DNA from 2 places in the Streptococcus sp. NCTC 11567 genome. Region 2 is predicted to be linked to the other one. Evidence: predicted binding sites of a transcription regulator. Region 2 holds the regulator's gene; the other holds the start of a gene.

Region 1 (15,559 bases), 350 kb from region 2:
TTGGGATGCCAGTCACCTATACCCCTCACAGCCAATCTACCCAATTAGATGCCAAACAAGGAATCGAAGCTCATAACAGCGCTCCCAGACTTTATTTAGCTCCTAGCCAACAATCAGCCAAGGGACGCTTGGAACGTCAGTTCTTTGCTGCTAAAAATGGCGGTATCTACATGTCGCTACACTTGAGACCAAATATTCCCTATGCCGATATGCCGCCTTATACGATGATGGTCGCTTCTAGCATCGTCAAGGCCATCTCGAGATTAACGGGTATCGATACCGAAATCAAATGGGTCAATGATATTTATCTGGGTAAACATAAAATCGCAGGTATTTTAACAGAAGCCATCACATCTGTTGAAACCGGGTTGATCACTGATGTGATTATTGGTGTTGGCCTCAACTTTTTTGTCACCAACTTCCCAGAAGCCATTGCTCAAAAGGCAGGTTCCCTCTTTACCCAAAAACCAAGCATCACACGCAACGACCTAATCATCGACATTTGGAAACTTTTCTTATCCATCCCTGTCAAAGACCATGTTAAAGTCTACAAAGAAAAATCACTTGTTCTCAATAAACAAGTGACCTTTGTGGAAAATAATCAGGAAAAACGTGCGACTGCTATTGATCTGACAGATCAAGGACACCTCATTGTACAGTTTGAAAATGGTGACCTCCAAACCCTTCGAAGCGGTGAAATCAGTCTTTCTTCTTGGGAGAATTAGCCGCTTTTAAAATGGTTTTAGTCAATTGGTTAATGGCATGCACTCGTCTTAAATCCCTAAAGAGCAACAAGCCCCAAAATAAAGCGAAGAGATAATTTCCAGAGAGCAACAGGTCATTAAAAAAATAGGTTTCAAAGGCACATACAAAGGCCATAAAAAGAAATTGTCGAATACTCATAACCCTATTATAACAGAAAAAAATGATTCTATGAAGAATCCACACAGATTGATGCTGACTTGGATACCCAAGAAAGCATCAATCTTTTTTGGTTTCACTTCTACTATTAGAGGATTGGCTAGAAAAACGATCTTGGTATATTAGATAAAAAAAACGCTAAAGATAAGCCCAATAGGCTTACCTTTAGCGTTACTGATTCATTAACAGCTAATAATGTTTAATCCTCAACGGCATTAATTTTATCAACTAGAAAATCAAAGCCTTCTGGAATCTCAAGGGTTTCTTCTATCGTCTCTTCTGTAGGGTCAGAATCCTTTTGAGTTTTCAATTGTAAGGCAAACTCAGAACGAATGTGATGAAAGTCAGCTTTAGGGACTGCCAAAATATTAGGTGAGAAACCTGCTGCCTTGCTCATAATGTTGCCGAACATCGCATTCAAATCAGTACGCTTCATTGCTTGCTCAGCATTAAAAGCAGCTTCAAAAGCTAAAATAGCATTCTCACTATTGGCCAGAACAGGCTCTGATCCCATTAGTAAGGCTCTATCTTGAGCTGAGATACTGTCTAAAATTTCATTCCAAGCTGTTTTTAGGGCATCCAAGTATTGGCGTGATTGCTGACTATCTTGAACCGTTTCTTCCATGATTTTCAGTATTTTCACCCGATCAATCTTGTAAGTGGTTAGTTTCGGTTTAGCCTGTGCTGGTTTTGCAGGAGCATGTGAGGGACTGGCTTGCAATTGTGCCAAGGCTTGCTTAAGCTGATCAAGTTCACGTTTAAGTCCCTCAATTTCAGTCGTCACATCTGATGACAAACCTGATGGTAACGCTACTCCTTCTTCTTTAGCTAGCTGAATAGTCATCATTTCAACATAAATACGTGGGTGAGTTCCTTTTTTGATTTCTGGCAAATGGTTGGTCACTACCGCTATCATTTGAAAGATACGCTCCATTGGCAACGACAAATTGGTATCAAAAAGAGCTGATTGTCGCTGATTGTCACCACCAGCCTTCACTACCAGTAAATCCCGCAGATAAGTTAACAAGTCCGTTGCAAAACGGCTCATGCTTTTGCCACTATCATAAATAGTCTCTAAAGCTTGGAGTGCTTGAGTTGCTTGATTTTCCATCAGATGCTGAACGTAGTCATCTAATGCCACCATAGAAATAGAACCTGTAATTTCTTCTGCAATCGCCATAGTTACCTGGTCATCTGGTGACAAGCTCAAAGCCTGATCTAGAATAGATAAGGCATCTCGCATTCCCCCTTCTGCCCGCCTAGCAATGAGATTCAAGGCGTCCACTTCATAAGTTAGACCTTCTTTATCTAGAATACTTGCCAGATGCTCACGAATTGCCCTTTGCTTAATCGCTTTAAATTCAAAACGTTGCACACGCGATAAAATAGTAGCCGGAATTTTATGCAATTCCGTTGTTGCTAGGATAAAAACGACATTTTCCGTTGGCTCTTCCAAGGTTTTTAACAGGGCATTAAAGGCCCCTGTTGATAGCATGTGAACCTCATCAATAATATAAACCTTGTACGTCGCACGACTTGGTGCGTAGGTTGATTTATCTCGAATATCGCGAATTTCATCAACACCATTGTTAGAAGCTGCATCAATTTCAATCACATCTTCCAAGCTACCATTCGTGATATCTCGGCAAATGTCACACTGATTACATGGCTCCCCATTGACTTGATTAGGGCAATTCATAGCTTTAGCAAAAATCTTTGCAGCACTCGTTTTACCAGTCCCTCGAGGGCCTGAAAAGAGATAAGCATGGCTGATCTTCCCCGATTCAACAGCCTGCTTTAAGGTGGTGGAAATAACAGATTGTCCTACCATTTCGTCAAACGTTTGACTCCGGTATTTCCGGTAAAGGGCTTGATACATTAGTTTTCAACTCCAAACATGTCAAAAGCAAAGGTGGTTTTCTCGAGAAGTATTGCCACAAAGGCTTCCAGGTATTTTTGATCAATAGCATCATAGTCCGCCACTAGGCTAGAATCCAAATCCAAGACTCCCACCAGACAGTCATCTTTTACCATTGGGACAACAATCTCACTCATAGCTGCTGCATCACAGGAAATATAGTTGGCATGCTGCTTCACATCATCTACAATAATGGTACGACGAGACTGAGCCGATTCACCACAAACCCCTTTACCGAGATTAATGTGGACACATGAAACACCGCCCTGAAAAGGCCCCAAAATTAACTCCTGCCCATCAAAAAGATAAAAGCCCGCAAAAACAGAGTTGGGAAGGGCCATTTTCAAAAGGGCACTCGCATTTGACAAGTTCGCCAGGGCATTAGTCTCATTAGCAAACAGCCCCTGTGCCTGTGCTAATAATAGTTGGTATTGTTCAATTTTTTTGCTCTTATTCATACTAAATATTATAACACACCTAGGTCGTTTCAAGTATTTTTTTCAGTGCTTATTCGACTTTATAATCTCTAGTTTTTCAAGATGACTTGTGGTATACTTTTTAGTATTAAACACACCATACAAGATTTAGGAGGTCTCTGTGAAACGACTGATACATTCCAAATGGCTCTTACCGAGTCTCTTTATTGCCCTTGTTCTCAACGGCATTGAATTTGAACTTTTAGGACTCTTATCCGATGTCCCAACTTATCAAGCGGCCTCTGCTCTTATTTTGGCTACTAGTCTCTTTGGCCTTTACCTGATTCCTTTTTCCGTGGGCATTTGCTATCTCGCCAAACGCTACCAAATGTCTGGATTTCTTATCGCTGTTGCCTCCCTAGGGGGAACTTATATCTCAGGATTTCTAGCCTCATATGGTAACCAATGGGTGGGGCAATTGGGGTCTCATGTTATCCCTTCAACATCTTTTGTAAGTCATTGGAACGATGCCTTAACGGCTCCTATTGTTGAAGAACCTATTAAAGCCTTTGCAGCTATTTTAGTCATCTCTCTCTTTCCAACTATTTCTCTTAAAGAAAAGTTTGTTGTCGCCTTACTAGCAGGTATGGGCTTCCAATTAACAGAAGACATCAGCTACCTTAGCCAAGCAGCTAGCAAATCTCTAGACAGCCTTTTACCGACTGCTCTTGAGCGCATCAGTGGTGCTGCCACCTCACACTGGGTCTATACTGCCATCTTTACTATGGGACTTTACCTGCTTCTCAAAGGCTCTACGACCTTTTCTAGACGTCAGAAGCTTTTCTGGCTGCTAAGCCCACTAGTCTTGCACTTTATTTGGGACTCTCCTCTTACCAATTTCAGTGGTCTTACGATTATCTTGGGAACATTGACGCTACTAATCTTTATCAACCTTTTTCAAAAAATCGATGCTTTGGACTCCAATAAGCGTTTATAGACAAACAAAACTCCTTAACCATGACAGAGATGGTTAAGAAGTTTTTAATAATTAGCTGTGCTAATCATATAGGTAACTAACAAGCCAAGCAACATTCCCAAATACCAGGTTAAGACGAAATACCATTTTCGTGTTTTGTGATGACAATAGTTAGCCGCTAACCAGGCCCCAAAACCTCCACAAGCAAGGGTTACCAGTAATAAAGTTTTTTCACTAATGCGCCACTGTCCTCTAACTGCCCTTCTCTTATCTAAGACATATAAGATGAAAACTATGCTATTCCATACAAGAGCACCTATTAACCAGATCTGTAACATCCTTTCCTCCTTTCCCTGATACTAAAAAAAGCAGATTGAAGTAATCCGCTCAGTTATGAATTAGACTTCACCAAGGATACTAGCAATCTTAGTGTTAATGAGATCAATAGCAACGACATTGCTGACCCCTTCAGGAATAACAATATCAGCATAGCGTTTACTTGGCTCAATAAACTGATGATACATAGGCTTTACCACGCTTGTGTACTGATCAATAATACTTTCTAAGCTTCTGCCACGTTCCATCATGTCACGCTTAATACGACGAATAATACGAATATCGTCATCTGTGTCTACAAAGAGCTTGATATCCATTAACTCACGAAGACGCTCATCCTCCAAAACCAAGATCCCTTCAACAATAATAACATCTTGAGGATCTTGACGGAAGGTCTTGTCACTACGGGTATGCTTTTTGTAATCATAAATTGGAATATCCACTGGTCGACCAGCTAATAATTCTTTTAATTGTTGAATCATAAAATCTGTATCAAAAGCTAGAGGATGGTCATAATTGGTCTTGACCCTTTCTTCAAAACTCATGTGAGACTGATCTTTATAGTAAGAATCGTGTTGAATCATTGCAATACGAGCATTTGGAAAACTGTCCAAAATAGCACGTGACACACTTGTTTTACCGCCACCTGAACCACCAGTTACACCAATAATAATCGGTTTTTTAAGCATTTTAAACTCCAAATCTAAAAAGTCTTTCTCACTATTTTACCAAAATTGAGACTATAATGCTATAATGAATATAGAAACAATAGTAAAAGGAAGACGCATGATCACTAAATTTCCCCCTCAATGGCAAGAAAAACTTGACCAAGTTGCATTTACCCATTTAACGCCAATCCAAGAACAGGCTTTCCAGCCTATTTTTGATGGCAAAAACCTCCTTGGCGTCAGTCCAACTGGAACAGGTAAAACCTTAGCTTATCTTTTCCCCACTCTTTTAACCCTGACTCCTAAAAAATCACAACAACTTCTTATCTTAGCCCCTAACACCGAATTAGCCGGCCAAATTTTTGAGGTCGCAAAGGAATGGGCAGAGCCATTAGGCTTAACCGCACAACTCTTTATTTCTGGGACCAGTCAAAAACGCCAAATCGAACGTCTCAAAAAAGGGTCAGAAATTCTGATTGGAACACCTGGCCGTATTTTTGAACTCATTAAATTGAAAAAAATCAAAATGATGTCAGTCAATACCATTATACTAGACGAATACGATGAATTATTGAGCGACTCTCAGTATGATTTTGTCCAAAGAATTAGCCGCTATGTTCCTCGTGACCATCAAATAGTATACATGAGCGCTACCAACAAGGTCGATCAAACTTCCTTAGAAGAGAATACTTTATTAATAGATCTTTCCGAGCAAACCAACGATGCTATTCAGCATTTTTACTTGATGACGGATAAACGCGAACGTACAGATTTATTGCGAAAATTTGCTAATATCCCTGACTTTAGGGCTTTGGTTTTTTTCAATAGTTTATCTGATTTGGGTGCTACGGAGGAACGCCTCCAATATAATGGAGCTGCTGCGGTTTCCTTAGCGAGTGACATTAATGTCAAATTCCGTAAAACCATTCTCGAAAAATTCAAATCCCACCAACTTTCTTTATTGCTAGCTACGGACCTTGTTGCTCGGGGCATTGATATTGATAATCTTGAGTATGTTATTCATTTTGATGTTGCTCGGGATAAGGAAAATTATACTCACAGAGCTGGACGAACCGGCCGTATGGGAAAATCTGGCATCGTTATTACCTTTGTTAGCCACCCTGAGGACATCAAAAAGTTAAAAAAATTCGCCAAAGTATCTGAAATTCAACTCAGAAACCAACAACTTCTCCCCAAAAAATAATGACTACTCCTAACATACTCTATTAAAATACCATCGATAGACGCTGAGGGATAAAGCCATAAGATTCTACTCTTCTTAGCTCTCTCGGGGGAAGGTAACACAACCATTTCCAAAATACCAATGACTTAAACGCCAACTGTGTGGGAAAGTGAAGCATTGAACTAGCTGTATCCTCCAGAATCCAAGCCAAAATCTACAAAAATCCCCCAACTTTATCAGTGAAAAGTTAGGGGATTTTTTGATTAACGTCAAATGAAGAAACACCGATTCCCTTAATTCTTAATGCTGGTTATAAAGGTCTGAAACAGTCACACATTGATACCCTTCAGCCTTAAGGTATTCCATAACAGTGGGAAGAGCATTCACTGTCGTCTGATGAATATCATGCATTAAAACAACGCCGCCAGGTTGTAACTGCTTTTTAATATTGTCCATAATTCCTGCCGTACTGTGGTTTTCCCAATCCCTTGTATCAACGGTCCACAACATTTGTGCCAAACCTGAAGCCCGCTGCACGGTGTCATTAGTTGCACCATAAGGAGGCCTTAGATACAAGGGTTTCTTTCCACAAGCCTTGCTAATGGCTTGATTAGTAGCGTTCACCTGATATTGAATCTGATCCACTGTCAATTTAGTCAAGTTAGGATGATCCCAAGAATGGTTCCCAATCTCATGCCCTGCTTCACTCACCCGTTTGACTAGAGCTTCATTACCAGCAACCTTAGACCCCATCATAAAGAAAGTCCCCTTAGCTTGATACTTGGCCAAAATATCTAGTACTTGAGGCGTTGTGCGTGGATCAGGACCGTCATCAAAGGTTAAAGCCACTAATTTTTGAGGGTGTTTAGCTTCTTCCTCTGCTTTTTTCTGAGCTATATACTCATCATAAGCTACCTTATCTGCAGTATCCAGAAAGTCTGGATTAATCACGTCAAATAAACGTGATAAAGGAATACTAAGTCCCTCTCCTAAAACCAAGTGACCTGCACTCACATCAAAGTGGTCAGTGACTAGATGGTTACTTTCACTCAACTGATCATCAGCTGTTACATGAAAAGCTTTATCAGGGTACCTTTTTTCTATCTCTTGACTAATTCTTTCAAGACGTCCTGACACCAAGTCTTTCAACGCAAACCGTTGAAAATCATCTGTCACATGATAAGAACTAACAACTTTTTCTGATACTTTTTTCAAATGAAACCATTTTTTCTGATAAACTTTCTTTGAAATTGTCATTTTATGAATGCCTTTTAATTGTGATGGATGCCATTCAGGTTTCAATAAAATAACTGCTTTGTCAACTGGCTCACCCTTATACATGGAAACCGGTAAATTGTTGACAAAAAAGTCGTCTGCATTGGTTAGAGGTGAAAAATAATAATAATCCTTTTGATCCACTTTGATTTTCTTAACAGATTTAATGGTTACCTGTGATGACTTCTTCTTTTCAGCTAAAACCAACTGATGACTCTCTTTTTTGATTTCCCACTGGTTAACAGAAATGAAAATCAAACCCAACAGTACTATACTTAATAAACTAACGAGAATAAGATTAATTTTTTTCACGTGTTGCCTCCTATTGTATCACCATTTTAACACAATAAAAGTAAAAAATAAATGAAAAAAAGTTAGGTCACCCTAACTTTCTCATTTATTGAATATCAAAAATAACAGATTTTACCGTAGTCATGGCTTCAATAGAGTATTTAACTCCTTGAACACCTGCACCTGATTTTTTAGCGCCTAAGAATGGGAAATTATCTGTTCCACGTTGTGTTTTATTGTTGAGGTGAACAGTTCCGACTTCTAATTGCTCAGCAATTCCAAAAGCTTTAGGGAAGTTATTCGTAAAGATGGACGCCTGTAAACCATATTCAGAAGCGTTGGAAATCTTAACAGCTTCTTCCACAGAAGTGACACGAATAATTGGTAATACTGGACCGAATGGTTCTTCCCATGCCAAACGCATGTCAGTTGTCACATGATCAAAGAGAACGGGTGAAATAAGATTGCCCTCACGATTAAAGGTTGTCAAAGCAGTTGCTCCCTTATATGCAGCATCTTTAATCAACCCCTCAACAAAATCAGCTGCTTTTGTATCAATTAATGGTGTGATATCAGCATCGTCTTCAGGCATTCCGACACTCAGTTTTTCAACAAGTGTTTTAATCTCCGCCGCCAATTGATCAGCCACCTTGTCCATCACAAGAACGCGTTTAACTGCTGTACAACGTTGTCCTGAGTAACCAAAAGCACCTGCTACAATATTTTTCGCTGCTAAAGCAAGATCTGCATCTTCCAAAACGATAGCAGAATCCTTACCACCAAGCTCAAGCATAATTGGTCGCATACCCGCTAATTTACCGATTCCTTCTCCAATTGGAGTAGAACCTGTAAAGTTGATAAAGTTAACCGCTTCGTGCTCAACGATGTAATCACCGATAACAGAACCTCGCCCTGTAATAGTATTAAAGACACCTGCTGGAATACCAGCTTCTGCAAAAGCTTCTGCTAGTAATAAACCAGAAATAGAGCCTTGTGTTGGTGGTTTAAGAGCAACAACATTTCCTGCAATAAGAGCTGGAGCAATTTTAGAACCTGCCAAATTAACAGGGTAGTTAAATGGAGAAATAGCAAGAACTAAACCAACTGGTTCACGACGAACAATAGCAATCTTCTTCTTACTTGCGGCTTCGAAGCTACCACCTTCCAGAACTTCACCTTCCATACGAAGGCCTTCTTCTGCTGCATAATTAATGATTTCAGCAGTACGAATAACTTCACTCACTGCTGCCTTGTGGCCTTTTGCGACTTCTTTTGATAGAACAGCACCAATCTTCTCAGCATCACGCACCAAGATATCAGCAGCCTTATGCAAATAAGCTGCACGTTCTACATAAGATAGGGCACGCCAAGCTGGGAGAGCCTTTTTAGCTGAAGCGTAAACAGCATCTACCTCTGCCTGCGTCATCGCTGGAACTGATCCCAACTCTTCGCCTGTTGCTGGGGCGTAAATCTTAATATCACTTTCTGAAAGTTTCCAATCACCGTTCACTAAATTTTTATATTGTGTTGTCAACGTTTTATCTCCTTTTACGATAGTAATCCTATTCTATCACTTTTCTCTGATATTTCAACAGTTGGATATGTAAAGTATCAGAAAATTTCGACAAATTATTTGAGGTTTCAAATTATTTTACTGAAAGAATAATAAAAAGAGCTGGAAAGTTCCAACTCTTTTGCTATTAATCTTCAGAAACGTATTCTTTAGAAAGTTCAAGAACTTCTTCTGCTGTTGAACATTCTGTAAGAGCACGATTTGCATATTCTTCCATTTTAGCAGAATCAAGTTTCTTCATTAAGCTACGTGTACGAAGAACAGATGTTGCTGACATAGAGAACTCATCAAGTCCCATTCCGACAAGAAGCGGAACAGCTTGTTGATCACCTGCCATTTCACCACACATACCTGCCCATTTACCTTCAGCATGCGCTGCTTTGATTACATTGTTGATCAAACGTAGGATTGATGGGTTGTATGGTTGGTAAAGGTATGATACTTGTTCGTTCATACGGTCTGCTGCCATAGTGTATTGGATTAAATCGTTTGTTCCAATTGAGAAGAAATCAACTTCTTTAGCAAATTGGTCTGCAAGCATAGCAGCCGCAGGAATTTCAATCATGATACCAACTTGGATGTCATCCGCTACTGCAACGCCTTCTGCAAGCAAGTTTGCTTTTTCTTCGTCAAAGACTGCTTTTGCAGCACGGAATTCTTTAAGAAGTGCTACCATTGGGAACATGATACGAAGTTGTCCGTGAACAGAGGCGCGAAGAAGAGCACGCATTTGTGTACGGAACATAGCATCTCCAGTTTCAGAGATTGAGATACGAAGAGCACGGAAACCGAGGAATGGGTTCATTTCTTTTGGAAGGTCAAAGTAAGGAAGTTCCTTATCTCCACCAATATCCATTGTACGAACCACAACAGGTTTGCCATTCATGCCTTCAAGCACTGCTTTGTAAGCTTCGTATTGTTCGTCTTCAGTTGGGAAGTCTTGAGAATCCATGTACAAGAACTCAGTACGGTAAAGACCAACAGCTTCAGCACCATTGTCATTAACACCTTCAACGTCTTTTGGAGTTCCGATGTTAGCAGCCAATTCAAAGTGTTTGCCGTCAGCTGTTTCAGTATGCGCATCTTTAAGGAGGGCCCACTCTGCTTTTTGTTTGGCATAAGCAGCACCAGCTTCTTTGAAAGCGAGGATTTGATCTTCACTTGGATCAATAATGACTTCACCAGTGATACCGTTAACAGCAATCATGTCGCCATCTTTAACACGTTTTGTAATATCATTTGTTCCAAGTACCGCAGCGATCTCAAGTGTACGTGCCATGATAGCAGAGTGACTTGTACGACCACCGATATTTGTAACAAATGCTTTTACAAATTGTTTGTTAAGCTGAGCAGTATCTGAGGGTGTCAAATCGTGTGCAATAACGATTGATTCTTCATTGATTGTAGCTGGGTTTGGAAGTTTCACACCTAAAAGGTGAGCCAACACACGTTTTGCAACGTCGCGGATGTCCGCTGCACGTTCTTGCATGTATGGGTTATCTTCCATGCCTTCAAAGATAGTGATGAACATGTCAGTCACTTCTTTAAGACCTGTTTCTGCATTCGTTTGTTTTGCGCGAATAGTTTCTTTAATTTGGCTGATCATTTCTGGGTCAGCAAGAACCATCAAATGTGCATCAAAAACGGCTGCCGCTTCTTCGCCTAAGCTTTCTACTGCCTTTTCACGGATAACAGAAAGCTCGTCTTGTGAAGCTTGGAGTGCAACATCAAGGCGAGCTTCTTCTGCATTTGTATCTTCGACTGTAACAGTCTCAAATGACAAATCCGGCTGAACTAGTAGATATGCTTTAGCAACGGCAACACCATCAGAGGCTGCGATTCCTTTAAGCATTTCTGTCATAGTCTTATGCCAATCCTTCTTTAGTCATTGTTTCTTCGATTGCTGCGATTGCATCTTCAGCGTCAGCACCTTCAGCTGAGATAGTAACATCTGCACCTTGACCAACACCAAGACTCATAACACCCATGATTGATTTTAGATTTACTGCTTTACCTTTGTAGTCAAGAGTGATGTCTGAAGCAAATTTGCTAGCTGTTTGAACAAGCAAAGTAGCTGGACGTGCATGAATACCTGTTTCTGCAACAATGTGAAAGTCTTTTGAAGCCATATTATGGTTCTCCTTTTAAGTTGTGTATTTTTGAGCCATCATATGATAACCCTTACAATACCACATTATAGCATATTGCTATTTTATTTTCAAGATTAAATATCTGAGACAGGAAAAATCTGCGTTTGTTTTCATGATATTCTCACGTTGTTTTTATTCGTTTTCTTTTTGTGTTAAATTTTTTCATACAACTAACACTGACGATTTAGTATTTCTTTTCCAGAAGACCTTAACCACAATATTTAGAAGGCTTTCTAAACATTAGACACAAGATATAGTGCTTTTTTAGCCCAAAATCTTGCTTTTTGGAATGTTTTTTTATATGCTATTATAGTAATTCTATTTAAAAAAATGGAATACTCATCACTATAAGAGGGGCAAGACATGATTACAGTATATTCAAAAAATAATTGCATGCAGTGCAAAATGACCAAGAAGTTTTTAGAACAACATGGGGCTAACTTTCAGGAAATTAATATCGATGAACATCCTGAAAAAGTTGAGTATGTGAAAAGTCTCGGGTTCACGTCTGCTCCTGTTATCGAAGCGGATAACCTCGTATTTTCTGGCTTCCAACCTGCAAAATTAAAAGAACTGATTTAATAAGACAAGGAAAAATAATATGAGTCTCAAAGATCTTGGCGATATTTCTTATTTCCGCCTAAATAATGAAATTAACCGTCCTGTTGGCGGTAAAATTCCACTCCATAAAGACAAAGAAGCTTTAGAAGCTTTTTTCACTGAAAATGTGCTTCCAAACACCATGTCTTTTGCCTCCGTTACGGAAAAAATTGAATATTTAATCTCAAATGATTACATTGAATCAGCTTTTATTCAGAAATACCGTCCTGAATTTATTACTGAATTAGCTGACGTCATCAAGGCAGAAAATTTCCAATTCAAATCGTTCATGGCAGCTTATAAATTTTATCAGCAGTATGCCTTAAAAACAAATGATGGAGACTATTATTTAGAAAGCCTTGAAGACCGTGTTATGTTTAATGCTCTGTATTTTGCAGATGGTAACGAAGCCCTTGCTAAAGACTTAGCCATTGAAATGATCAACCAGCGCTACCAACCGGCAACTCCTTCTTTTTTAAATGCTGGTCGAAGCCGTCGTGGTGAATTAGTGTCTTGTTTCTTGATTCAAGTGACAGATGACATGAACTCTATCGGACGTTCCATTAACTCTGCCTTGCAATTATCTCGTATCGGTGGAGGAGTTGGTATTACCCTTTCTAACCTGCGTGAAGCTGGGGCACCAATTAAAGGCTATGCTGGTGCAGCTTCAGGGGTTGTTCCTGTTATGAAACTGTTTGAAGATAGTTTTTCTTATTCAAATCAACTTGGGCAACGTCAAGGAGCTGGTGTTGTTTACCTAAATGTTTTCCATCCGGATATTATCGCTTTCTTATCTACTAAAAAAGAAAATGCTGATGAAAAGGTGCGTGTGAAAACCTTGTCATTGGGGATTACCGTTCCTGATAAATTCTACGAATTAGCTCGTAAAAATGAGGACATGTATCTCTTTAGTCCTTATAATGTTGAAAAAGAATATGGCATTCCCTTTAACTATCTCGACATCACCAACATGTACGATGAGTTAGTGGCTAATCCTAAAATTACTAAGACTAAAATCAAAGCTCGGGATCTTGAAACAGAGATTTCAAAACTGCAACAAGAATCTGGCTACCCTTACATTATCAATATTGATACTGCTAATAAAGCTAATCCTATCGATGGAAAAATCATCATGAGCAACTTGTGTTCTGAAATTTTACAAGTTCAGACACCTAGCCTTATCAATGATGCGCAAGAGTTCTTACAAATGGGAACTGATATCTCATGTAACCTCGGCTCAACTAATATCCTTAACATGATGACGTCTCCAGATTTTGGACGTTCTATTAAAGCCATGACACGTGCCTTAACCTTCGTGACCGACTCATCAAGCATCGAAGCTGTCCCAACCATTAAACATGGCAATAGCCAAGCTCATACTTTCGGTCTTGGGGCAATGGGACTTCATTCTTACTTAGCTCAACATCATATTGAATATGGTAGCCCAGAATCCGTCGAATTCACTGATATTTATTTCATGCTCATGAACTATTGGACTCTCGTCGAATCCAATAACATCGCTCGTGAACGCCAAACCACCTTTGTTGGTTTTGACAAGTCAAAATATGCTGATGGAACCTACTTTGACAAATATGTCACAGGTCAATTTGTTCCAAAATCTGATCTGGTGAAAGACCTGTTCAAGGACCATTTTATTCCGCAAGCTTCAGATTGGGAGGCTCTTCGCGACGCCGTTCAAAAAGATGGTCTTTATCATCAAAACCGTCTTGCAGTTGCTCCAAATGGCTCTATTTCTTATATCAATGACTGCTCTGCTTCTATTCACCCCATCACACAACGCATCGAAGAGCGTCAAGAAAAGAAAATTGGTAAGATTTACTACCCAGCAAATGGCTTGTCAACGGATACTATCCCTTATTACACGTCTGCGTACGATATGGACATGCGTAAGGTTATCGATGTCTATGCCGCTGCGACCGAACATGTGGATCAAGGTTTGTCTTTAACCTTATTCCTTCGTAGTGAGTTGCCTATGGAGCTTTATGAGTGGAAAACAGAAAGTAAGCAAACCACTCGTGATCTTTCTATTTTACGAAATTACGCTTTCAATAAAGGTATCAAATCTATCTACTATATCCGCACCTTTACGGATGACGGGGAAGAAGTTGGTGCAAACCAATGTGAGTCTTGTGTTATTTAATCGGGAAAAATACTTAATTGATACACGTCCACTGGTTAGGCACTAAATCATCAGTATCAGAATTTGATAATAAAAAACGCCAGTAAGCCACTCAAGAATGGGTTACTGGCTTATGATATGATTTTTCATATCGACTACTCTTTAGGAGAACTTTAGAAATGACAACATATTATGAAGCAATTAACTGGAATGAAATCGAAGACGTCATTGACAAATCAACTTGGGAAAAGTTGACCGAACAATTTTGGCTCGATACGCGTATTCCCTTATCAAATGATTTAGATGATTGGCGTAAGCTCTCCGACATTGAAAAGGATTTGGTTGGTAAGGTTTTTGGTGGCCTGACCCTGCTTGACACCATGCAGTCTGAATCAGGAGTTGAAGCTATTCGTCAAGATGTTCGCACACCTCATGAAGAGGCTGTTTTGAACAATATTCAATTTATGGAATCAGTTCACGCTAAATCATACTCGTCCATCTTTTCAACCTTAAACACCAAAAAAGAAATTGAAGAGATTTTTGAATGGACCAACAATAACGAATTTTTACAAAAGAAAGCTCAAATCATCAATGAGATTTATGAGCATGGTGATGCGTTGCAAAAGAAAGTTGCCTCCACTTATCTTGAAACCTTCCTTTTTTATTCAGGCTTCTTCACTCCTCTATACTATCTTGGTAACAACAAATTAGCCAACGTTGCTGAAATCATTAAATTGATTATCCGTGATGAATCCGTTCACGGAACCTATATCGGTTATAAATTCCAACTTGGCTTCAATGAATTGCCAGAAGCTGAGCAAGAAACCTTCCGCGAGTGGATGTACGATCTCCTTTACCAATTATATGAGAACGAAGAAGATTATACAAAGAGTCTCTATGATGGTGTGGGCTGGACCGAAGAAGTCATGACTTTTCTTCGCTATAATGCCAATAAGGCTTTAATGAACCTAGGCCAAGACCCTCTCTTTCCAGATACTGCTAATGATGTTAACCCTATCGTTATGAATGGTATTTCAACAGGAACATCAAACCATGACTTTTTCTCACAGGTAGGGAATGGCTATCTTCTTGGTTCTGTAGAAGCTATGTCT
Region 2 (15,559 bases):
TGGCACTTGCTTAGGAACATAAGTCATCTCTTTGGCAAGATAAGCCTGTCTTTTTTCCTTAAGATCTTGTTTTGCCTTTTTGCGTGCCTCTTTGGCATAGCTACGACCTTCGTTGATGGTTTGAAGACGCTGATGAGAAGAAGAGCTTTGATGAGACATGACTTGGTCTGCAAATTGGTAATTTTTTGTGACATCATCATAATCCTTGTCTTGATAATAGCCATGGATATTAGTGATGAGGTCTTCGTTCTCGTATAAAGCCATCTGCTTGGCTGTATCAATAATCGGAACACCATCTGCAACCAGAGGAAATTGAGTATTTGTCATCCTTTTTCTGCTTCTCCCTTCATGTAGCATTCCCTATTATAGCGTAATTACTCTTATTTTTCAAAGTATTCCTATAGAATTCTGCTTGAATAAAACACTTGGGTTGTACGTCAAGAGACGACATCGCGTGCTTTTTCCCTTACTTGTTACTAGTTTCACTAGGCGAAAGTAGTTCTTGCCATCAATTTTGACTCTCGACATCAAAAAAGTCAGTTTCTTTAACGAAACTGACCAACATCTCTAGATTTCTAAACCTAGAATCTCTTTAATTTCTTCAATAGACATACTTGCACGGCTTTCATTCCCATCCAAGACAGTTGTTACCAGATTGCGTTTGCTTTCTTGTAATTCTAAAATCTTTTCTTCAATAGTACCTCGAGTGATTAGGCGATAGACTTCTACGTTATCTTCTTGCCCAATCCGGTGTGCGCGACTGATAGCTTGCATTTCAACGGCAGGATTCCACCATAGGTCAATTAACACCACTGTGTCTGCTCCTGTTAAATTGAGTCCAACCCCTCCTGCTTTAAGAGAAATCAAAAAGGCATCTTTAGAACCGTTATTAAAGGCTCTTGTCATTTCTTGGCGCTCATTAGCAGGGGTTGATCCTGTCATTTGGTAGGCCGTGAGACCTAAAGCATCCATCTCCTGCTTAGCTAAGTCCAACATTCCCCTAAATTGAGAGAAAATCAAGGCGCGGTGCCCGTTTTCCTTGATTTGTAGTAACAAAGTTCGCAAACTCTCTAACTTACCACTTTCCCCATCGTAGTCCATAAAGAGACTTGGAGTATCACAAATCTGCCTCAATCGCGTAATCCCTGACAAAATTTCAATTTTACGACGGTTAATATCTGCATCGCTGGCAGTTCGAATCTGATTCTGCATTTGCCTTAACTGTGCTAAGTAGATTGCTTTTTGGCTATCCGTCATTTCATTTGGATAAGTCATTTCAATCAGGTTAGGTAATTCTGGTAAGACGTCTTCTTTTTTACGACGCATAATAAAGGGCTTGATATATCGCGATACCTGCTTGGCCGTCATTTTTAAAAACTCTTTTTTGGCAGGAAGAAGACCTGGTAAAACAATTTGAAAAATGGACCAAATTTCCAGCAATTTATTTTCAATCGGTGTCCCTGATAAAGCAAAGCAATTTTTGGCATTAAAAGCACGCAAACATTGCGCAATTTTTGTCTGAGCATTCTTAATCACTTGCGCTTCATCCAAAATCAAATAATCGTACTCGAAGGCTTGATAAGTCTCAAAGTCTTGTCTAAAAGAAGAATAGCTTGTAATCGTAATCTGGTGGCCTTCTTCAATAAGGTGATCTCTGACTTGCTTCAAGCCATAGGAAACCACAGCGTCTAACTGAGGAGTGAATTTTTGGCATTCATCCAACCAATTATAAATAAGGCTTGAAGGCGATAGAATCAATACTTTACTATCTGGTTGCAGCTGACTAGATAAGAAAGCTATGGTTTGTAAGGTTTTTCCAAGTCCCATATCATCGGCTAAGATGCCTCCAAATCCATAATGGTCTAACATCGATAACCACTGAATCCCTTGTCTTTGGTAATCTCTTACCTGAGCTTGTACCGATAGCTGTTTGATAGCAAACGTTTCCGGATGTTGCAAATGATGCACCAATTCTTCTAACTCTTTCGAAAGGTGTACTGAAGACATCCCTTCAAAAAGTTGTGACACTTGTAAGGCAGCAATGCCATCCAGTTGCATATGCCCATTTTTGAGATGTTTTGCTCTTAATTCTTGTAAACTGTGACTAACCTTTTGCGTCTCCTCATCAAAAACAACGAGCTGCCCCGATTGGCTCACGAAATAAGAATTATTTTGAAAAAGGGCAGTTAGGGCATCATCGATATCATCTTCCACGATTGTCGAAAAATCAAAGGAAATATCCAATAATCCTCCCTTGCGCTCAATAGCAATCTGAGGCCTTTCCTTAGACCTTAATCCTTCTAATGATGAACTTAACACTACTGTCCCTATACGTTCAACATATGGAACCATTTCCGTGAAAAAGGCATAAAGTTCTGCTTTACTAGATAACCGTTTTTTAGAATAAAACTGCGGGGAAAAGCCAAAGGCCCTCAAAGAACGATTGATTTTCTCTTCTTTTTTGTAATTACTAGCAAAGGGAAGCTGATCCAAAGTTGCCTTATCAGTCACCTGGTAATGCCCGTAGTCGAAGAGCAGTTGACAACTTATTTCATCCTGTCCAACTAAGTCAAACTGGAAAGTCACGTCAAAATCACGAATGGTAAAACTCTTAGGAGCCTCTACACTTCCAATTTGCTTAAACTCTAATAAACTAGCAGCCAGTTTAGCCTGGTCATCTAAGTGAAAATGAATGTGTTTTGCCAAATCAGCATTAATTGGTAGACTACGAATAGCTTGAACCATTTTCGCTTGTTTTAAAGATAGGTGATAGAAAGTATCTTGGTAAAGCAGATAAGCATTGTCGAAAAAATATTGCACATTTTTTTCGGTAATTTGCAACTCAATCGATTGTCGATGCACTTCTACCTTAAAATGGTAAAGCCCTGCTTCTGCATCTAAAGGACGAACAAACAGATGATGATAGGTTTGAGAAGGACCCTCAAAACTGAAATCGTAAAGACCTGTTAGTAGGTGGATACCTTCCTCAAAAAAGCCACTAGGTAGGCGTAAATGTCTTCCATGATTAGGAAAGACATTATCTTGCTCCCCTTTATCTGTATCAGAAGACAACCGCCATAAAAAGTCGATTAATTCTTGACTTGGCTGATCAAATTGTAACCAAGACAGCTGTTCAAAATAGTTTTTACCAATCTGATAAAACCCTTCCTTTTTGACCAATTGCAAAAAGCCTTTGATGTCTCGAATCACATAAGAACGGTCATCTGGCAAACGGTTAATTTTCAAACTCCACCAGTAATCTGACGAAAAAGGACTACGACTTCCTAAGGTTGATAAGCGGTATTTAATGGTATCATCGTCGTTCATTGCTAGACTATCCAAAAAGAGACTTCCAAAAGAGGTCATTTTTTGCGTCTCTGCCTTATGTTCGGTTTGATCACTCAGTTGCTCTGAAAATCGTTTGCCTTTCTCATCATTTTTTAAAAAGTACTCCACTGCTGCAATATGTTTACAATACTGTCTCGCCTCAAACACATCACATTGGCAAGTTACGTCCTCATCATCAGCCCCATATTGAACGTGATAGGGCCCTACTTCAGCTTGTAGAAGTCCCTCATGATCGTCTAGTATTCTGACTAAACCTTGTTCATAGAGCTCTATACCTTCATTCCGTATCCGTCCTGGAATTAATCTAGCCATATCCATCCCACCTTTTTGCTTATCTTTTCATTATAACAAAAATCAAATGAGATTTCTTGGAAAAATCCTTTTTCTTGTTTTCTTTGTTTGATGCTAAAGACTCTCTCCCTACCTCTAAAAAGCATCATAAAAAGGATTGCCTCCTGTGACATACAGAAGACAATCCTTATCAGTGACTGATAATGTCTTTTTAAAATTACTATTTTAACAGAGGACCGTTCCTTATTTCCGTTTGCGTGCAATCAGATGAATCGGTGTTCCCTCGAAGGTAAAGGCTGCACGAATTTGATTTTCCAAGAAACGTAAGTAAGAGAAGTGCATCAATTCTTCCTCATTGACAAAAATCACAAATGTTGGCGGCTTGACCGCAACTTGTGTCGCATAGAAAATCTTCAAGCGTTTCCCTTTATCGGTTGGTGTTGGGTTAATAGCAATAGCGTCCATAATAACGTCATTAAGGACAGCAGATGGGATACGTTTATTCTGACTGTCACTAATACGCTTAATCAATTCAGGTAATTTGTTGAGGCGCTGCTTTGTTAAAGCTGACACAAAAATGATTGGGGCATAAGCCAAGAATTGGAATTGGTCACGAATATCCGCTTCCCATTGAGCAACCGTGTGGTTATCTTTATCAATGGTATCCCATTTGTTAACGACAATAATCATTCCTTTACCAGCTTCGTGTGCAAAACCAGCAATTCGCTTATCGTATTCACGGATTCCCTCTTCAGCATTGATAACCATCAAGACCACATCAGAGCGGTCAATGGCACGCATCGCTCGCATGACAGAATATTTCTCTGTATTTTCGTAAATCTTGCCAGATTTGCGCATTCCAGCTGTATCAATCATGGTGAATTCTTGACCGTCAGCATCAGTGAAATGCGTGTCAATGGCATCACGTGTTGTCCCTGCGACAGGACTAGCAATAACGCGATCCTCACCTAAAATAGCATTAATCAAGCTAGATTTCCCAACATTAGGACGACCGATTAAACTGAAGCGGATAATATCATCATTTTCTTCGACTTCTTCTACTGGTAAGTTTTCAACGATGGCATCCAAGACATCCCCTGTTCCGATCCCGTGAACAGAAGAAACTGGATAAGGATCACCCAAACCAAGTGAATAAAAATCATAAATATCATTACGCATTTCAGGATTATCAACCTTATTAACGGCTAAAATGACTGGGGTATTGGTTCGATACAGAATTTTAGACACATATTCGTCAGCGTCGGTCACCCCTTCTTTACCAGAAACGACAAAGACAATAACGTCCGCTTCCTCCATAGCAATTTGAGCCTGGTGCTTGATTTGTTCCATAAACGGGGCATCAACGTCATCAATACCACCTGTATCAATCAATGAGAACTGGCGATTAAGCCATTCTCCAGTAGCATAAATACGATCTCGAGTAACGCCTTCGACATCTTCCACAATTGAAATACGCTCTCCAGCAATTCGGTTAAATAAGGTGGACTTGCCCACATTTGGACGGCCCACAATGGCAACGGTAGGTAAAACCATGATTCTCCTTTTCTTTCTCTCACTAGTACACTTGTCTATTCTTCTTGATTGTTATCCCAAACTTAACGGCGATTAACTCCTTCTAAATGAAACTCCCTAGCCAAATAGCGGACACGTTCCATCACCCGTTTAGCTTGCCAAGTCTCGTCGTTTCCTTTAATAGTCGCCCATTTACGCTCCAAATCTGCAAAGCTATAATTGGACGTAAAGAAAGTCGGTAAATCTTCTAACATGCGGTACTGCAAAATCACCTGCAACACCTCATCACGGACCCAAGAAGTGGCTTGCTCTGCACCAATATCATCTAAAATGAGCACTGGCACATTCTTCACCGCATCAATTTCTTCTTTAACAGAGCCATTTGAAATGGCATTTTTAACATCAATGGCAAAGCTCGGAAAATGTAAAAGAGTGGTTGAGACACCTTTTTTCTCAGACAATTCATGAGCCATAGCAGCCAACAAGTAAGACTTGCCAATCCCCATGTCCCCATATAGGTACAATCCTTTTTGCTCTACTGATGGGTATTGTTCCACAAAATCCAAAATAGCCGAGAAGGCTTCCATACGACTGGCGTTATTAACGTCAATATCCGACAAATGAATATGGCGATAAGACTTTGGCAAACTGACCAGTTGAATCCGTTCTGAGATAGCGGCCTGTTTTTGAGCCTCTACCAATTCTTTGGTTTCCAAATAAGAGACATCAGCATAACCTTCATTCATGGCTAGAATAGGTTGGTATCCCTTAGCAATATATGAATCATCCTTGAGCTGATATTTCTGACGTTCTACCAAAAATTGATTAAATTTAGACAAACTCAGATTAATTTGTTCTTGTGACAGATGGTGTCGACTGATAAAATCAGCCACTTCAGGATCTGCCAAAATGGTCTGAATCAATTGATCGCTATTAACACGACTGTTTTGACCCAATTTTGCCATGGTATCTCCAATCTTTTCCATCTAGTCACCACCCTTTCTAAGGTTTTCTAGTCGCTTCAAAGCTGCCTGCTTGAATTGATCTAGTTTAGCTTGTTCTTCTTGGCTTGTCGTTTCCTGATAATTAGGATTGCTCCACTTAGGAACATTTGTTTGTTGACTTGTTTTTGGTTTTGCCTGCCGACTGCCTTGACGATCTGTAAATGCTCGTAAGGCTAACATAGCCTCTTCGGCCGTTGATACCTGCTGGTACGAAAAATCATTGGCTATCTTCATCAGATAACTTTTCTGTAAGTTAGCCGACTTGGTCTTATTAAAGGTATAGAGGACCATGACATTAATCACGTCATCAAGAAAAGACATTTTAGCCAAAGTCTGCAACAAGGTTTTTTCATCTTTAGTAACTGTTGCTCGTCTCGCTTTTTTAATCTTCTCCAAGAAAATAAGCGAACTGTCTTGCTTGGCCTCCCGTAAAATGACCTGCTCTGCTTGAGAAAAAGTATCATTACTTGGCTCTTTAGCAGCCTGTTGTTTCTTGACCAGCAAGCGCTTAGGTTGAATTTTCCCATTAACAGCAGTCGCCTTAGCCAGTTGGTAGGTATCAAACCAATTCATTTCGTATTGCTCTGAAATACTATAAAGGCTAATCACATCTTTTTGACTATCTTCAAATTGGAGCCCATCCCTAGTCATCAATTGTTGGAAACTATCTAAATCAAACGTTTTTCGAGCACTTTGAGAGGTTTTAGGAGATAGGCCATCAGTGCCAAAAACATCCGAAAACCGCTTAGAAATATTTCTCGCCTGGTTAGGAATAGCTAATTGTAATTCAGACACTGCTGATTCTCCAATTTTTTGTTCGAGTAAACGAGAGTAGACAGGTTCTTTTAAAAATGCTTCATGCCCTAGGGGCTGCTGCAATTTGACCAAATAGGCGTCCGGAAGCTGATATAAAACCACCAAGTCCATTGCTGTTAGCATAACCATAGCATCTTCGAAACGTTTCATACCAAACTGTAAATGGTTTAAAACATCGCTAAACTTGTGGGCTCTAGCCCCATCATCAAAAAAATGAAGAAAATATTGGTAAACCGCAGTTGCGTCACTTCCAATAATAGGGAAATACAACTGAATTAGGCTTGTCGCATCACAGGAAACTTTGTTGCGTTTAAGATAGGTAAAGGTATCAATGGGTTTCATCATTTAAACTACTTTTCTTTTTTCCTCGCACACGAGTGGTAATTTGTTGCAATAATTCTTCAATTTCATCAACATCTTTAAAGCTCTTATAGACACTGGCAAAACGAACATAAGTGATTTCATCGAGTTCTGCCAATTCATCCATCACTAAATTACCGATAATAGTACTTGACACTTCATTTTCATAAGTTGTACGAACGGTTCGCTCGATACGCGAAATTAAGTTCTCGATATCCGTGCTTGAGACCGGGCGTTTCTGGGCACTTTGAACAACGCCATTCAAAATCTTATCTCGTGAAAATTGCTCTCTTGTGCCATCCTTTTTTATGACTAACAAAGGGAGTTCTTCAACACGTTCAAATGTTGTAAAACGAGTATGGCATTTTTCACATTCTCGTCGACGGCGGATGGTATTGCCATCTTCAGCTTGTCTACTATCGACAACACTTGATTTATTATAATTACATTTTGGACAACGCACGCAAACACCCCAATTCTATCAAATTAATCTAGTACTCTATTCTATCATATTTTCAAGGATAACAAAAGGATATGTCAGGGAATCTAGCTAAGGGAAATTGTTTCAAATGAGGTAGCAAAATCCAGAAAAAAGAACAGCACTTGAACCTACCATCTTGTGGTAACGTCCACTGCCATTCTTTTTTTCATTATAATTGATCATCAATTCACTGGTTATCTTTCGAAACCGCTAGTGGAATGTGTAAAATAAAGACAGATCCCTGATTCAATTCACTTTCAACTTCCATCTGTAAATGGTAACCATCCACAATCTGTTTGAGGATAGACAAGCCTATCCCTAAACCAGCCTGAGTACTGGTTCGATTACGAGATTTATCTGTCCGATAAAAGCGTTCAAAGATGTGTTTAATATCTTCTTTAGAAATCCCTTCTCCCTTATCTTGGACTCTAACAATAGCTTCTTGCTTATCGTTCACCTTAAGATCAATCGAGATTTTCTTATCTTGACGAGAATATTTAACCGCATTGTCAATCAGAATTACCAAAGCCTGTTCAAAATGATTTTTATAAATACGCGCCACAGTTTCGTTATTCTCTGAGTGCCATGTAAATTCAAAATCTTCCCTCAACACACGGAAGTTTCCAATGACTGTCTCAATAGAATTTTCTAAAACCGTGGTGTCATTTTGATGCCCTTCAAAGGACCCCTGCACCCGAATCATATCCAGCATATCGTTAATCATAATTGCCATCCGATCCGCCTCGTGCGCAGTAGCCGTCAAACTTTCTTCGAGAATATCACTATCATCTTTGCCCCAGCGTTGCAAGAGACCAATGTGCCCCTTAATAATAGCAACCGGCGTCCGTAACTCATGACTAACATCACTAATAAAGCGAGATTGCAGCTTGGTATGCGTTTCGACCTTATCCAGCATGTTATCAAAAATAACCGACAGTTCTTCAATTTCATCCCCTGACGAAATGTCAGAACGTAAGTTTAAATTGTTAGGATTTTCGGAAATATTGCGCATCACTTCATGCAAATTATGCAAAGGTTTCAAAAAACGTCGAGTGGCAATTAAAATAATCAAATAAGCCAGACTAGTGCCAAATAGTTCCACCACAAGCAGCCAAAAGAGTAAGCGTGCCCTAATCACGTAATAATTTCCCAAATCATGAAAAATTTGAACATACCCTACAAATTTTCCTGTTCGATTGGAATAAACCTTTTGTGTCATGGAAAAGCCACGATACTGATCTTCAATGTGATCATGAAAAACTTTACCGATAGGACCTCTCAAACCAGGAGAAGCTTCCTCATTGTCTGTGGTAAAAATCATCTGCTTGTCCACATTATAGACGTAAATGTCCTGATTGGCATCAAGGGTATTGGTAATATCTCGCTCACTTCGAATCACACGACTCCCATTTCGGTCATCAATTCTAAGGTGTGTCTTATCATTTTTATACAAAACTTCTGCTAAGTTCTCTAATGTAAAATTAGAGTCCACCTCAGAAAGACGAACTCTAACAATATTTACGGCTTGAAAAACCGATTGCCTTTCCTTTTTCAACAAGAAATAATTAGTTGAACTGTAGGCAATCAGTGTAAAAATAGAGAAAATGCAGAAAAAGAGAACAAAAAAGATATTCGATAAACGTTTTGGTAACGATTTTTTATATTTCTTCTGTTTCTGCTTTACCATCTTACTTATTTCTCACGAATAACATAGCCCATACCGCGAACGGTTTGGATATAAGACTCCTTACCTGGAATATCGATTTTGCCGCGAAGGTAACGAATATAAACATCCACTACATTTGTTTCAACAGCTTCATCGTATTTCCAAACATTTGACAATAACTCTTCACGTGTCATGACACGATTCATATTAGTCATCAAAATGCTAAGCAAATCATATTCACGTTTCGTCAAAGAGATTTCATCATCTCCTCTGTTAACTGAACGGTTTTGTGGGTTCAAGACCAAATCACGGTAAATCCCTTGACTAGGGGTTTTCTTCTCAGATTCGATATCTTGGCGACGGAAAATGGCACGGATACGAGCCAATAACTCTTCAATAGCAAATGGCTTCACAATGTAATCATCCGCTCCACGGTCTAATCCCGCAACCACATCCATAATCGAATCACGCGCAGTCATCATCATGATGTAAGTTGTTTTTTCAGTTTGTAAGCGACGAGTCACTTCAAAACCATCCATTTCAGGAAGCATTAGGTCAAGGAGGATCAAGTCAAAATCCTTTTCTAAGGCAGTTTCCAAACCTTCGCGACCATTTACTTCAACAGTTACTTCATAACCTTCATGTTGCAATTCGAGTGAAACGAACCGTGCAAGGTTCTTTTCATCTTCAATAATTAAAATTTTCTTTGTCATTTACACCAACCCTTACCCTCTCAGACTTTCTTTCTCTCCCAGAAAGAAGGCCACGAGGTCAATCTAATTTTTTCATCTTTGAGAGCCAAGTCTCAAATGGTTACTTATTATCACTTAATGAGTACGAAAGTTTCTGATAATATCACCTTCTTCACTCCTGTGCGGCCGATAAAAGGCCTTTACAAACGAGCAACTACATTCTCTAAAGAGTATATCAAAGAATAATCCTTTTTTCAAATAAAAATTACAGACATCTTTAATATTCAGTTTTATTCATCAAACAACCCTTGGAGGCTTGCAAAAGGATTATTTTCTTTTTGTTTTTCCTCTTTTAAAGATTGATATTGATCCTCAGTCAGAACGGTCCAGTCCTGACCTGTTGGTAATTCTTGAGATTGTTTTTCTTCCTCAGTCAATACCTGTAAAGGAATCGCGAGCAAGATATTGTCCACAATGCTTTCGTCAAGATCGATGTTGTCTTCTTCTAAGACCAAAACTAACTGATCATCAACCATATCTTGTTTACCTGCTACATCTGTGGCTTCAATAAATAATTCCTGAACGTCTTGAACTTCTTTTAAGCTGACAGGAGTCATCGATCGACTTGAAGGCAAGGTCACCTCATAGCTTAGCTGATAATGTAACAAGTACAAACCAGCATCATAGTGCACATCTCCCACAACCCTCACGTCTTTAAGATCCAGAATTTGTGGGTCGCGTTCCAATAATTTTTCTTTAACGTCGCACACTTGGTCAAAATGAAGACCGTCTGGACGTTTTCTGATTTCAGAAAGAATCAACATCATTTTCTCCTAATAAAATTCTAATCTATTTTTACTATTATATCAGGTATTTGTCAATAGTTATATGACAATTTTCTTACATTTTTTAACCTTATCGTCTGATACTCCTCAGAACAAAGGATTCTCCTCTCCTTCTAAAGCTTTTCTGCAATCATTTAGACCAAAATTAGGTTAAAGGAGCCTTGTTTTCTTAGAATTTCTATCTTTTATCTGAATATTAAAAAGCAAAAACGAAAGAAAATGAGGCTTGAGCTAACCTCAAGCCCTCACATGTGTTGTAATCGCTCAATCCTCTCTTCAATGGGAGGATGAGTACTAAATAATGAACTGAAACTACCTTTTTTGCGGGGCTCGTTAATGTACAAGGCCGCACTAGCATCATCAACAGGGTATTTTACCGGCTGAGATTGTTTCAATTTTTCAAGAGCCCTTATCATCCCTTGGGGATTTCTAGTCAGTTCAACTGAACTCGCATCTGCCAAATACTCTCTTTGGCGAGAAATCGCTAACTGAACCAAACTCGCTACTAAAGGCGCTAAAACGAGAGACAACAACGACAGGAGCAACAAGATGATGCCTAAGCCTCCATCATTATTGTTACTACGTTTACGCGAACCACCCCCATACCAAAGTGCGCGCCCCCCAATACTTGAAATGAGCGTTACCGCACTGGCTAAGGCAACCGCAATCGTTGAAATACGAATATCATAATTACGGATATGACTAACTTCGTGCCCAATAACCCCTTCAAGTTCCTCACGATTCATCACTTGAAGTAAGCCTGTGGTTGCTGCTACGGCTGCATTTTTAGGACTAGACCCTGTGGCAAAAGCATTTAAAGAAGGGTCTTCAATAATAAAGACTCTTGGCATAGGAATCTGTGCTACCATGGCCATATCTTCTACAATATGATAAAAATCTGGAGCTTCTGACTCGCTAATTTCTCTAGCAGAATTCATGCTCATCACAAGAGTTGTAGACTGAAAAATCATGCTAACCGCATAAATCGCACCTATAATAAGAGCCAGAGTCACGCCTATCACATAATTGTCCACCAGGAGGTAACCTGCGGAAGCTCCAATAAGTGCTAAGAGAGCGAAGAAAACAACTAATAAAACAACTGTTCGTTGCTTATTTTGTGAAATCTGTTGATAAAGCATAATTCTCCTTTCTCTTATGATTGCCTACTAGATGATAATTTCATATTTAAAAGTTAAATTCAACTTTTGGAACTTCTTTTTCAGCTTCAGGTGTTTGCAAGAATTCACTTGGTTTAAAGCCGAATAGTTTACCTGCGATGTTGCTTGGGAAAGATTCTAATTTCAAGTTATAATTAGAAGTTGTTGAATTGTATAGCTGACGAGAATATGAGATTTTATTTTCCGTATTAGTCAACTCTTCTTGCAATTTCAAAAAGTTTTCATTGGCTTTTAAGTCTGGGTAATTCTCAGCGACCGCGAATAAGTGGGTCACCTGTTTACTCAATTCATTAGAAGCTGCCATGGTTTCTTGAGGGGTTGAGGCATTAGCAACACGCGCACGCAAATCAGTGATTTTTTCAAATGTTTTTTGCTCGTAATTAGCATAACCTTTAACAGTCTCAATAAGATTTGGAATCAAGTCATTACGACGTTTCAACTGCACATCAATTTGACTCCAAGCTTCTTTGGTATGCATTCGAGATTTGACTAGGCTATTGTAACTTACCATCAACCATAGAGCAAGCAACCCTAAAACGACTAAGATAATCAAAACTGTTGGCATAGTATGCCTCCTTTAATCTTTGTATCTCAATTATAGCAATTTTCAAGTCAATAGCAAGTATTGAGGACCTATTTCTAATGATTTTTATGAGATTTTTTTATTCCTGTATTTTATGGTAAAATAATAGCAATAATCAAAGACAGAGGATACAAATGACACCCCAAGAATTTTACCACACCTTAGAGGAAGATGGTTTTCCTTTAACCATGAAACAAAAAGAGCAATTTGATACTTATTTCAAATTGCTAGTGGAGTGGAACAACAAGATTAATTTAACCGCCATCACGGAAGAAAACGACGTTTATCTCAAACATTTCTATGACTCTATCGCTCCTATCTTACAGGGTTTTTTAGCCAATGAACCGATTCGTTTATTAGATATTGGGGCAGGAGCTGGCTTTCCTAGCCTACCTATGAAGATTCTCTTTCCAAATCTCGAAGTTACTATCATCGACTCTCTCAATAAACGAATTGCTTTTCTAACGCATTTGGCAGAATCCTTAGCATTAGACAAGGTGCATTTTTTCCATGGTAGAGCAGAAGACTTTGGGCAGGACAAGGACTTCCGTGCACAATTTGATGTCGTCACCGCTAGAGCAGTCGCCCGGATGCAAGTTTTAGCTGAATTAACGATTCCTTTTCTAAAAATTGGCGGAAGACTGATTGCTTTAAAAGCACAAGCCGCTGACCAAGAATTAGAAGATGCCAAAACAGCTCTCTCCCTTCTCTTTGGTAAGGTAACGACTAACCATCATTATCAATTACCAAACGGGGATGCTCGCTATATCACCGTTGTTGAGAAAAAAAAGGAAACCCCAAATAAATACCCTCGCAAAGCAGGATTACCCAACAAGAAACCTTTATAAAGACTAGTTAAAAGCTAAGAGCAAACTTAGCTTTTTTAGCTTATTTTTGTTATCATAGTATGAGATATTATTATGGAGGAAACATGAAACGCTCATTTATCAAATCCTTATCGGTCACACAGCGTTTAACCTTTAGTTTTGCGATTGTGATTTTGATTGGGACTCTCTTGTTATCCATGCCTTTTACCCATTATCAAAACGGACCTGAAACTGTCTATCTTGACCATTTCTTTAATGTGGTTTCAATGGTATGTGTGACAGGACTATCCGTTGTTCCCGTTGCTGAGGTCTATAATGGCATCGGACAAACCATTACCATGATGCTCATGCAAATTGGCGGACTTGGTTTGGTCACTTTGATTGCTATGAGTACCTTTGCCTTGAAACGTAAAATGCGGCTGAGCGATCAAACTTTGCTCCAATCAGCCTTGAACCGTGGGGATAGTAAGGATTTAAAGCACTATCTTTTCTTCGCTTATAAAGTGACCTTTGGGCTTGAAGCAATCGCTGCGCTTGTCATTATGACGGACTTTATTCCTCGTTTTGGATGGAAAAATGGCATTTTTAACAGTATCTTTTTAGCCATCTCTGCCTTTTGTAATGCTGGCTTTGATAATTTGGGAAATTCTAGTCTCAAGGACTTTGTTTTGAATCCCACACTCAATCTTATTGTTACCTTCTTAATTATTTCAGGAGGTTTAGGGTTTGCTGTTTGGGTAGATCTTGGACTCGCTGTCAAAAAATTCTTTTTCGAGCGACCCCACTGCTATGGTGCAACCTTTCGTAAGTTATCCAATCAATCTAGATTAGTTATTCAAACAACTACTGTCATTCTGGTTCTTGGAACTTTCTTATCTTGGTTTTTAGAAAAGGACAACAGTAAAACCATTGCCAATTACAATCTATTTCAACAATTCATGGTTTCTTTCTTCCAAACAGTTACCATGAGGACTGCGGGTTTTGCAACAATTTCCTATAACGATACTCTGGCACCCACCAATATTCTTTATATGATTCAAATGGTTATCGGAGGTGCTCCTGGAGGGACTGCGGGTGGTATCAAAGTAACAACAGCTGCCATCACCTTTTTACTCTTCAAAGCAGAACTATCTGGACAATCAGAAGTCACCTTCCGAAATCGCATTATTGCTAATAAAACTATTAAGCAGACCATGACAGTGCTCATTTTCTTCTTTGCCGTCTTGATGACGGGCTATATCCTTTTGCTTAGTGTGGAGCCAAATATTGCTCCGATTCCCCTTTTATTCGAATCTATTTCAGCCATCGCCACTGTTGGTGTGTCCATGGATTTAACGCCACAACTATCAACAGCAGGACGTCTGATTATTATTGTCCTTATGTTTGTTGGCCGTGTTGGTCCAATCACTGTCCTCATTAGTTTAATTCAACGAAAAGAAAAAACCATTCAATATGCCACTACCGATATTCTAGTGGGTTAAGGAGAAAACATGTTAAAACGTAAAACTGTCGGTGTTCTTGGTCTTGGTATCTTTGGCCGTACTGTTGCTAGAGAATTAAGTAATTTCGATCAAGATGTTATTGCCATTGATATTCGAGAAAGCCATGTCAAAGAAGTTGCTGATTTAGTGACTAAGGCTGCTGTGGGAGACATTACTGACAAAGAATTTTTACTAGCTGTCGGGATTGAACATTGTGACACCGTAGTTATCGCTTCAGGAAATAACTTGGAATCCTCAGTTCTTGCTGTCATGCACTGTAAAAAATTGGGTGTTCCAACCATTATTGCCAAAGCTAAAAATAAAATTTTTGAAGAAGTTCTATATGGTATCGGAGCAACTAAAGTCATCACTCCTGAACGTGATTCCGGAAAACGTGTTGCTTCAAACCTTCTCAGACGACATATTGAAAGCATCATCTATTTGGAACATGGTA

The links. The regulator NrdR, encoded in region 2, represses ribonucleotide reductase genes. The targets are predictions, from matches to a motif close to ACACNATATATNGTGT.
Region 1: the regulator NrdR is predicted to act here: its motif matches at 11,952-11,967, upstream of FQT67_RS03785 (redoxin NrdH).

The regions. Positions count from the first base shown of each region.
Region 1 is NZ_LR595857.1:716,918-732,476, reverse strand. It holds gene birA (bifunctional biotin--[acetyl-CoA-carboxylase] ligase/biotin operon repressor BirA) at 1-725, shown strand, start outside; gene FQT67_RS03840 (DUF3272 family protein) at 700-903, opposite strand; gene dnaX (DNA polymerase III subunit gamma/tau) at 1,121-2,800, opposite strand; gene FQT67_RS03830 (GAF domain-containing protein) at 2,800-3,297, opposite strand; gene FQT67_RS03825 (PrsW family glutamic-type intramembrane protease) at 3,437-4,252, shown strand; gene FQT67_RS03820 (DUF1294 domain-containing protein) at 4,297-4,569, opposite strand; gene udk (uridine kinase) at 4,630-5,256, opposite strand; gene FQT67_RS03810 (DEAD/DEAH box helicase) at 5,354-6,439, shown strand; gene FQT67_RS03805 (polysaccharide deacetylase family protein) at 6,719-8,005, opposite strand; gene FQT67_RS03800 (NADP-dependent glyceraldehyde-3-phosphate dehydrogenase) at 8,091-9,518, opposite strand; gene ptsP (phosphoenolpyruvate--protein phosphotransferase) at 9,685-11,418, opposite strand; gene FQT67_RS03790 (phosphocarrier protein HPr) at 11,423-11,686, opposite strand; gene FQT67_RS03785 (redoxin NrdH) at 12,071-12,289, shown strand; gene nrdE (class 1b ribonucleoside-diphosphate reductase subunit alpha) at 12,309-14,468, shown strand; gene nrdF (class 1b ribonucleoside-diphosphate reductase subunit beta) at 14,627-15,559, shown strand, end outside.
Region 2 is NZ_LR595857.1:369,365-384,923, reverse strand. It holds gene FQT67_RS02070 (hypothetical protein) at 1-327, opposite strand, end outside; gene FQT67_RS02065 (DEAD/DEAH box helicase) at 568-3,660, opposite strand; gene der (ribosome biogenesis GTPase Der) at 3,883-5,193, opposite strand; gene dnaI (primosomal protein DnaI) at 5,256-6,158, opposite strand; gene FQT67_RS02050 (DnaD domain protein) at 6,159-7,337, opposite strand; gene nrdR (transcriptional regulator NrdR) at 7,321-7,815, opposite strand; gene FQT67_RS02040 (HAMP domain-containing histidine kinase) at 8,021-9,520, opposite strand; gene covR (two-component system response regulator CovR) at 9,526-10,212, opposite strand; gene FQT67_RS02030 (DUF177 domain-containing protein) at 10,482-11,015, opposite strand; gene htpX (zinc metalloprotease HtpX) at 11,282-12,175, opposite strand; gene FQT67_RS02020 (LemA family protein) at 12,222-12,779, opposite strand; gene rsmG (16S rRNA (guanine(527)-N(7))-methyltransferase RsmG) at 12,932-13,645, shown strand; gene ktrB (potassium uptake transporter channel subunit KtrB) at 13,729-15,105, shown strand; gene ktrA (potassium uptake transporter gating subunit KtrA) at 15,115-15,559, shown strand, end outside.